Regions from separate parts of the Thalassotalea ganghwensis genome, predicted to be linked through region 3. Evidence: riboswitches for the same ligand, from Rfam matches in the RefSeq annotation. Region 3 holds a riboswitch; each other region holds the start of a gene.

Region 1 (3,283 bases), on a different contig from region 3:
CCAAGTAGCAGCGTTGCATGAATAAGTCGACACTGAGAATTTTGAAGAACTGGAATGGCGTTTTATTGTGGTTGAACATAAACTGATTGTGGAAAAAATAATAAATCAAATAGTTGATTATCGTATGTGGTTTATCAGCTAAATACGTTTCGACCTTTTCGTTACCTGCTTTGAAAATATCTAAAAATAAATCGACTTCTTTAACATCTGGATGATCGGCTTTGCGTTGTTCAATGAGTTCAAACATGGGGGTTCGAACTTGATCAAATCGGGTTTGATTTTCAGAGTTTTTTGGCGCAACTTGTACTTGGGCATATAGTTTCGCTTCTTCATCAAGCTTGTAACTTTGGTTGGCAAACATCACCCATTTAAATGGGTCTTTTACCGGTAAGTCATCATACATTTTACTGAACGAACCGTCAGCGGTCATTTCTTCTGCTGTCCCGAGAAACTCAACTAAACGATTAACGTCATCTATATGTTGCTCACCTTGTTTTAAGGTCATTCCAATAGCGAACAAGCGGTGCTCTACAGGAATTTCCTCAAACAAAATCACGGAAAAACAAAAATCTCTCAGTATTGGCATCCATGCAGGGAGGGTATCTTCTGTGTAACCACCGAGGGTGTTGTGATTAAGATCTTGCAACATGCGTTCGGTGCGTTTAAACATAAATGCCGATGGATTAAATAACACGGCTTCAGCAGCGCTTGGACATGAAATACTTAGCGTCGGTTCGATTTGGTTACCAAACATCAGCATGCTTTTCGGATAATTTTGACAGGTTTTAGATAGGGCTTCATGACCGAGCTGTTTGTGGATCTCGCACCAACCTTTTTGATCAAGAAAAGGACAAAAGCCATTGTCTTTGAGTTTTATTTTACCCCAAGAGTGTTCAGACTCTCTGGTGTACTCTAAATGCTCATTGGCCATTTGTCTGACAATAATGTTTTCACTTTTACGCAAATTCTTAAAGGTTTTTTTATCAATGTTGATCTCCCAAGAGCGACAACAGTTGTCAACGCAATCAGCGCCTACGCAGCTAAACTCACTAAAAAACTCGGGGGTCATTACGCCAAACAGTTGTTTATTACTCATAGTGTCAAAAAACCTTTTATTGAATCCGTATTAGTTAAGCATAAGCAATTACTACACCACACTACCAGTGAAATGCCCGATAATCTTCAGATTTTTTATTGCTTATTTCAATAACTGGCAAATTAAGTGAACGCTTACCTTGCTTTTTTATTGATATTGCTCAGTTTGTTAGCTGTAAAGTTAACGCTATTGTGATAAACTGCTCGCGCTTTTATGGTGCTGTGTTGAGATACATGGCTTAAAAGGGAATGTAGTGCGCTTTTTGCTAATCTACAACTGTTCCCGCAACTGTAATTAGAGCTAGATCTGCATAACCACTGGTAATAGTAATACTGGGAAGGGTAGATTTGGGAAATCTCTATAAGTCAGGAAACCTGCCATATCAGATATTTTATTAAACCGTGCGGGTAACATGGTGAATAGACAATACTTGATCGTCTTTATGCGGCTAATGTGATTCAACCTAGTCAATGGCTATTAGTTATGTAAAGCGTCACCGCTGTTGATATTCCCTTCTTACTGCACCCTACTTATCGAGAATGAGCAATGACCGTGCAGTTATCTGCCAAGCAATTACATTGGCAGGCGGACAATAAAACGATTGTTAAAGACGTCAACTTTTCACTTAATAGTGGTGAAACGCTTGGCATTGTTGGCCCTAATGGTGCTGGCAAAACATCGTTACTTAAATGTCTTTATCAAGAATATTCTGCCGCCAGTGGCGAACTATTTCTAGGTAATAGGGCATTAAAAACGATCGATAGGAAAGCGATTGCTCAACAAATTGCTGTGGTTGCCCAGCATCATGATAGCGTCTTTGATTTAAGTGTATTTGATGTCGTTCATATGGGGCTCATCCCACACAAGGCGTTATTTGAACGAGATACTGCTGCTGATGATTTATTGATTGAACATGCACTCACAAAAGTCGATTTGCTCACTAAATCTCAACAAACATTTAAAACCTTATCGGGTGGTGAGCAACAACGTTGCTTAATTGCCAGAGCGATTGTTCAACGCCCTAAAGTACTGATTATGGATGAACCCACCAATCATCTCGATGTCTATTATCAGCATCAAATATTGGCATTAGTGAAACAGCTTGGCTTATCAAATATCATTACCATTCATGATCTTAATTTAGCGGCACAGTATTGTGATCGCATTTTATTGATGTCTGATGGTGAACTAGTGGCTCAAGGACATCCAGAGCAAGTATTTAGCCGACAACTGCTATCGCAAGTGTTCAAGCTCGACTGTATGGTCGATAGCAACCCGTTAACTAATACACCACGGGTGACATTTGCCGGAGTTAGTCATGGCCACTAGGTTATCACGTCAAACTAGTACGTTAATTTTATTGCTGATCTCGGTAACTTCAATCATTTTAGCGATGGGGTTTGGCAGTGCCGAGCTTGGCTTTAAGCAATTAATTGCTTGTTTAATCGGAGATTGTGAAAAGCCAATCTATAACACGATATTGACTGAAATTCGTTTACCTCGAGTGTTAATGGGGTTTCTGGCGGGCTTCGCCCTCGCAGGAGCTGGCGCTTTAATGCAAAATGTCACTCGAAATCCACTTGCCGACCCCTACTTGTTTGGTATTGTCGCCGGTGCAGGCTTAGGAGCTACCATCGCTGGCTATTTGCCTGAACCCTATCAAGTGATTGGTTTACCGCTTGCTGCCTTTATTGGCGCAATGTTGGCGGTAGCGATCGTGGTCATTGTTATTATGCAGAATAATTGGCGAAAGATAGAACATTTGTTATTAGCGGGTGTTGCAGTGTCGTTCTTACTGAGTGCAGTGACCAGCTTTATTTTGTATTTTGGGGAAGCTTTTGCCAGTAATCGCGTAATTTTTTGGTTAATGGGCAGTTTATCTCGCGCTGATTATCATGCCTTGATGTGGGCATTGCCTGTGATTATGGCATGTTTTGCTATTGCACTTGTCTATGCTCGTCAACTTGATGCGTTATTGTTGAGTGATGAAAGCGCCCGCACCTTAGGGGTGCATGTAGAGAAGCTAAGAATTTTAACCTTAGTTTTGTGTGCGGCGATGACCGCAGTGATTGTATCATTTTGTGGTGGCATCGGTTTTGTTGGCTTAATGATCCCGCATATTGTCAGGCCTTTCTTCGGGTTAACTGCGGCAAGGTTATTAATTAGCGCCGGCATTATTGGTGGCTG
Region 2 (3,283 bases), on a different contig from region 3:
CAAGAAGGTCGAGGTGGCGCAATGACAGCTGATCAGCAGATAGCTGGCTGTTATCTACACGGAATTTTTGATAGCGCTGGTGCTCAAGTGGCGTTGGCAAAATGGTGTGGTATTGAACTAGAAAAACCTCAAGCGCAAGAAACGATTCAAGAGCAAGCAATAAATAAACTCGCCGATGTGTGTCAGCAACACTTAAACCTATCGGCAATTGAACAATGTTTAACTAATTGGAATAACAAATGACAGAGATAGACAAAGCAAAAAAACATCAAGAAAGACAACAAAAATTGAAAGAAAAAGTTGATGAGCGTATAGCGGCAGCCACTGATGATAAAGGGCTATTGCTAGTGATTACTGGCAATGGCAAAGGTAAATCAACCTCAGGTTTTGGTATGATCACTCGTTCTGTTGGCCATGGCTTAAAAGCAGCGGTTTGTCAGTTTATTAAAGGGACATGGGATTGTGGTGAACGCAATTTATTGGAAGCAAATGGCGTTCCGTTTTATGTCATGAAAACAGGCTTTACCTGGGAAACGCAAAACAAAGAAACTGACATTGCAGCAGCAGAGGTAGTGTGGCAGGAAGCGAAGAAGCTGTTAAATGATAAAACGGTCAACACCGTATTATTGGATGAGCTAACCTATATGTTGACTTACCGATATCTAGACATTGACGAGGTGTTAGAGACCATCGCTAACCGACCGCCAGAACAACACGTGATCGTCACCGGCAGAGCGGCTCATCGCCGTTTAATCGAAATGGCCGATACGGTTTCTGAAGTGCAATCGATCAAACATGCTTTTGATGCCGGTATTAAAGTACAAAAAGGGATAGATTGGTAATGAATGGTGCTTGGTTGGTGAAGAAAATTTTAATAGTGTTAAGTGGATTAATGAGCTTAGGGCTCGTTAATAACGCAAGTGCTAGTAGTAATGACAGCAAAAGTAACCACTATCCACGAATTATTGCCTTGGCTCCTCATATTGTTGAAAACCTTTATCAAGTGGGGGCTGGGCAATACATTATTGGCACGACAGAGCATGCTGATTATCCTGAGCAAGCTAATCGTATTAAGCGGGTTGGTAATTACGCCAAGCTCAATATCGAGCAAATATTAGCAATGGCACCCGATGTTATTATTGCCTGGAAAACTGGAAATCCCAGTGATGATTTAGCTCGTTTAGCGCAAATGGGTATCGAGATTATCTACTCCGACCCTCATTATTTAGAAGATGTTGCAGCAGAACTGACTAAGTTTGCCAAAATTGCTGGCACGCAAGCGCAAGGCGAACAAGCAGCTAAACGCTTTTTGGCTCGCTTAACGGAAATTAAGGCCGCTTACCAAGACAAAACCACGATTAGTGGTTTTTACGAACTATGGCCAAGACCGTTAACTACTGTCGCCAATGATGCCTGGCCGCAGCAACAGCTTGAAGTTTGTGGCGTTGATAATCCGTTTAAAGAAAGTGCCACTGATTACCCGCAAATTAACTTAGAACAAGTGATACTGCACAGTCCAAAAATAATCATTCAACCAACGAGTCATGGCAGTAATCAAGCTGATGCGATTGATTGGCGACAATGGCCATCGATCCCTGCGGTAAAAGCAAATGCATTTTTGCAGCCTGACGCCGATAAAATGCATCGCATGACCTCTAGGGCATTAGATGAACTGGCTTTATTCTGCCAGCAAGTTGATCAGTTACGAGCGCAACTGACCGAAAAAACACAATAGAATTTTGAGGGTAACCTTAACTAACAAGCGTTTGAGACAACCAGACGTTAAACTATGAATTTAGGGGTTTGAGAGCTTGTTCGGCGTAGACCATAAGCTAATCGAACATTATAGGGAAGCAAGTGAGACTCTTGCACTGCCCCCGCAACGGTAAGCTGATACTTTACTATCAGTAAGTCCGGAGACCGACCTAAATTCTTCATTTTGTTTTATCGATGCGGTGGGCATCGAAAGCGAGGAGAATATGAAAAAATCAATTATCGCAGCGGCAGTGGTCGCGTCATTTACAACGTTACCAACCGTTGCTGTCGAGCAAAGTGCTCAGGATGAACAAGAGCATATTTTGGTCACTGCTAACCGCAGCCAACAAGACAGCTTTTTGGCATTATCGTCGAATGTGGTGATAACCAACTATGAAATAGAAGCCATGCAAGTCACCAGCGTTGGTGATATTTTAAAAACTGTTGCTGGTATTAGCGTAGTTAACCAAGGTGACTCAGGACAAATGACGTCAATATTCACGCGTGGTACCAATAGTAACCATACTTTAGTGATTATTGACGGCGTGCGTGTAAATTCGGCGACAACAGGTGCGACTAACTTGTCAGCGATTTCTGTGCAGCAAATCGATCGCATTGAAGTTGTTAAAGGCCCACGCGCCGCATTATGGGGCTCTGATGCTATCGGTGGTGTTATTCAAATATTTACTAAGCAATATCAGCAAGGTGCAGGTAACATTGCCGCAGGTTTTGGCAGCCATGGTTTTTACCAAGCAGGTGGTTCTTTGGGCTTTGGTAACGACCAACATCGGTTTACTGTTAATGTCTCAACTGAAAAATCAGGTGGTTTTAATGCATACACCAGTGATCCTAATGATCCTGATGATATTGACGAGCCAGATGAAGACGGTTATCAGCGAGAGTCACTATCTTTGGTTGGTCGCAGTGCACTAACAGATCAGCTTAGCTTAAATCTTGTTGGTCGTTATGAGCAAACTTATAGTGAATATGATAGTGCTTATGGGGGTTATCCAGGCGTAAATGAACAAAATAGTCATAACTATCACCTAAAAGCTGAAAGTGTTTACCTTGGTGAAGATTTTTCAATTAACTTTGCGCTTGCAAAAAGCCAAGATCAAGGTGAGCGATTTGGAAGCGGTGTCGATGAAAATGACGCACAAGCCTTGACCACTAAACGTGATCAAGCATCGTTATTTGGCCAATTTCAGCCATTGACGAATACCTCGTTTTCAGCGGGATTTGATTGGTATGATGAACAAGTATCTGCGAACTACGATTTAAGTAGCTGGACAGAAGGAGTTCAGCAATATGGCCAAGCGTCTAGAGATGTGCGCGCAGTTTTCGCTCAAATCAATCATCAACAAGATGGCCTATTGTTTGAAAGTGCTGTGCGTTACGATGACATTGAAAGTGTTGGTCATAAATCAACTTACAATCTATCTATGGGGTATCAGGTGGCTGATAACTGGTTAGTTAGCGTTAATCGTGGAACTGGCTTTAAAGCACCGACCTTTAACTCATTATACTG
Region 3 (3,283 bases):
AATACAGATTCCACTGTGGCTCTGGTGACTTCATCAGTGTCAAGCTGTTGAGTATCTCGGCTAACAATATAGCCAGTAAATGTACGCGCTAGGTTGATATTACCCGTTTTAAGAGGGTGGTAAATCTGCAAGGCATGTTGATGTAAACTGGTGAGTGATATTGCCAAATAAACGATAATTATGTCGAAAAAAAGCTGTAGCAAGCTCGGTAGTTCAAAAACAACTAGAGCGTAAAACAATGGTAAGGGTAAAGTTAATATCATCCAAGCTATTAATCCCTTTAGTTTCGCTACGCTAGCAGAGGCCATTGTTGTCGAACTTTTATTAAGGTTGTTTAAGTGGCGTTCTAGTAATTTGGCAAGCCAGCCAAACCCTACTAGATAGTGGTAGCGCTTAGCTTCCCCTAGCCACTTGTCCAACAATAAGGCAACTGTTAAAACAAAGGAAAGTTTAAAAGCGATTAATGTTGCTGTTAACGTTGTGATGATATCCATATCGCCAATATCCTAAAGTTGAAAATAAGGCGCTAACAAGGCGCTGTAGAGAATTCGAAATGACTATTCATATGATGATAATTGAGCCCTATAAAGGTACCATTTTTAAAAAGGCTATAGGCACTTTTATCAAAATGGCGTCCAAGTCCTGCCAGTAGACAGCGAAAAGATTCCCCATGACCAATAATAAGCAACGCTTGATGCGGATGAGTTAGAGCAATACTTTTTAATGCTGTTAAAAGTCGCTCGGCACAGCCGATAGCGCTCTCTCCATCTGGTATTCGTTGTTGAGAAAAGCGACAAAAAATATCAAAAAACTGTTCATTTTTTTCAAGCTCGCTCTTAAACCTTCCTTGCCATACGCCTAAATGTCGCTCATTAAGTTCACTATTATGCTCAATAGGTACGTTGAGAACTTTTTGACATAGTTTGGCGGTTTCACGAGCACGTCCAAGTCCAGACGAAATGATTTTATTGATACTTTTTGTGCTGATTAGATCAGCTAGCGCTAATGCTTGTGATTTTCCTGCTACGGTTAACGGGCTATCAAGTTGACCTTGAAAGCGCTGCGTCTTATTCCAAAAAGTTTCTCCATGACGTGCCAAGTAAAAGTGCGTTTTCATCGTGTTTTGAACAAGCCATGAGTTAAGCTAAGTGTTGAACGCGGCAGGATATCGAAAAGCTTACGATTGGGCAATAGTAACTGAACAAAGACTACTTGAACTTATCCAAAAGTTAACATATTATCATCGGCAATTCTGGTGTCTGTCCTTGTGTTTAATGAGGAAGATGAAACGAGAAACTGGTGAAAAGCCAGTACTGCCCCCGCAACGGTAACTGCGAGCAGCAACAAAGCCACTGTATTTCGATATGGGAAGGCGTTGCATTTGCGATGAACAGGAGTCCGGAGACCGGCCAGAGTTAAGTTTTTATAAACTCTAATCGACAACTGCGGTGGGCGGTAAATCGAAGTCTATTTAGTGATTTTGTTTGGAAAATAGTACTACGGTAATTTGAGCTGTAGTCTGTTGCAACTGATCTTTTTTACTTTGATTTCCACAGCCGTTGAATGTTTACCAAACAACGGATATGTTATGAAATCAAAAACTTCAAAATCACACCACTATCATTACTTCTTGACTATTGGCTTTATGCTAACCCTACTTATGGTGGTGACAAGAGGTAATCACATTGCTTCTTTTTCTGCCTTACCAAGTGCCTCAACCGCGATATTTTTTATTGCTGGTTTTTACTTACGCAGTATAAAAGCGTTTTGGTTTTTTTATTTGCTAACCGTCATTATAGATTTGAGCACATCCTATTACCGAGGGCAATTCGGAGACTGTATTACAAGCTCTTATCCGATGTTAGTATTAAGTTATGGCATTATTTTTTCGGGTGGAGCGTGGCTTAGCCGAGCAAGATTTAGCCAACCTAAACACTCTCAAGACTGGTTTAATCGCTTAATAGTAATGTGCCTTGTTTTTATCGTGGTATATAGCTTGGCTTTCTTTATATCAAATGGCAGCTACTACGTTTTTTCGGGGAATTTCTTTCCTTTATCCCTAACTGAGTACTTAACTCGGGTAGAGAAATATTACCTTGGTTATCTGACGACTCCAATTGCTTATCTTGGCAGCGCGTGTGCAATGCACTTGAGTTTTCACTATCTAACTCGTTTGTTGACAAGCGAGCAGGCAGAAGCGACTCATTAGCTTTAACTTCATTTAGGTTAGTTTCATTCGGGGAATACATGAACAATATTGCGCAACCACTATTTGTTGGTAAAGCTGAATCAGGTAGTGGAGATAGTGCCTCCTGTCCGGCGTTACTTATCGCTGCTCCACATTCAGGTACAGGTAAAACGACAATAACCGCGGCTATTGCGCGTTACCATCGAAATCAAGGTAAAAAAGTGACGGTATTTAAAGTTGGGCCTGACTTTATCGATCCAATGATTTTGCATCAAGCAAGTGACGAAGCGGTTTATCAACTAGACTTATGGTTGGTAGGTGAACAGGGGTGCCAGCAATTGTTGTTTCAAGCTGCTCAGCAATCTGATCTGATTCTTATCGAAGGAGTGATGGGGCTTTTTGATGGTACACCAAGCAGCGCTGATTTGGCTTGCTACTTTAATATTCCAGTGCTTGGGGTCATCGATGCTAAAGCAATGGCGCAAACTTTTGCAGCTGTTTCGTTTGGCTTAGCAAAATGTAGACAGTCACTTCCTTTTGCTGGAGTCTTTGCAAATCGAGTTAACAGTGAAAGGCATGAAGAATTATTACAAGAACAGTTAACGCCTGACATCACTTATCTTGGCCGTTTACCCTCTGATCCATTGATAACCTTACCCGAAAGACATCTAGGATTAGTGCAGGCTCGTGAGCTATCAAGTATTGATGAACAGCTAGAAGGCGCCGCTTTGTATATTGGCCAAACTAAGTTGGCTACATTACCGAAGCCTGTAACCTTTACCAACGTTAAACGTTCACCTTCAGATGTTGATTTAACAACGCTATTACCGCTGTCAGGTCTGCGTATCATTGTGGTTAATGATGAAGCGTTTGGTTTTATCTATGCCGCTAACATCGAATTATTAAAATCTGCCGGCGCAGAATTAGTTTTTTGTTCAGCAATTGCTGATAAGCACTTGCCTGATGGTGATGTGCTTTATATTCCTGGTGGATACCCTGAGTTGTTTGCTAAACAATTGGCGGAAAATACTTCGTTTATTAGTGATATTCAGGCTTTCACGCTAGCAGGCAAACGAATCGTTGCAGAGTGTGGTG

Evidence for each region. Region 3 has a riboswitch for cobalamin ahead of ACSLUH_RS17200 (hypothetical protein). Riboswitches for the same ligand answer to the same signal wherever they lie in the genome.
Region 1: linked by a shared signal. The riboswitch ahead of ACSLUH_RS00490 (ABC transporter ATP-binding protein) and the one ahead of ACSLUH_RS17200 (hypothetical protein) in region 3 are both predicted to bind cobalamin.
Region 2: linked by a shared signal. The riboswitch ahead of ACSLUH_RS00535 (TonB-dependent receptor domain-containing protein) and the one ahead of ACSLUH_RS17200 (hypothetical protein) in region 3 are both predicted to bind cobalamin.

The regions. Positions count from the first base shown of each region.
Region 1 covers NZ_JBQRUM010000001.1:114,416-117,698, forward strand. The annotation lists gene fliB (flagellin lysine-N-methylase) at 1-1,096, opposite strand, end outside; cobalamin riboswitch at 1,294-1,492, shown strand; gene ACSLUH_RS00490 (ABC transporter ATP-binding protein) at 1,643-2,425, shown strand; gene ACSLUH_RS00495 (FecCD family ABC transporter permease) at 2,415-3,283, shown strand, end outside.
Region 2 covers NZ_JBQRUM010000001.1:122,245-125,527, forward strand. The annotation lists gene ACSLUH_RS00520 (cobyric acid synthase) at 1-243, shown strand, start outside; gene cobO (cob(I)yrinic acid a,c-diamide adenosyltransferase) at 240-842, shown strand; gene ACSLUH_RS00530 (cobalamin-binding protein) at 842-1,735, shown strand; cobalamin riboswitch at 1,783-1,943, shown strand; gene ACSLUH_RS00535 (TonB-dependent receptor domain-containing protein) at 1,980-3,283, shown strand, end outside.
Region 3 covers NZ_JBQRUM010000021.1:13,486-16,768, forward strand. The annotation lists gene cbiB (adenosylcobinamide-phosphate synthase CbiB) at 1-494, opposite strand, end outside; gene ACSLUH_RS17195 (histidine phosphatase family protein) at 527-1,117, opposite strand; cobalamin riboswitch at 1,237-1,428, shown strand; gene ACSLUH_RS17200 (hypothetical protein) at 1,589-2,209, shown strand; gene ACSLUH_RS17205 (cobyrinic acid a,c-diamide synthase CobB) at 2,248-3,283, shown strand, end outside.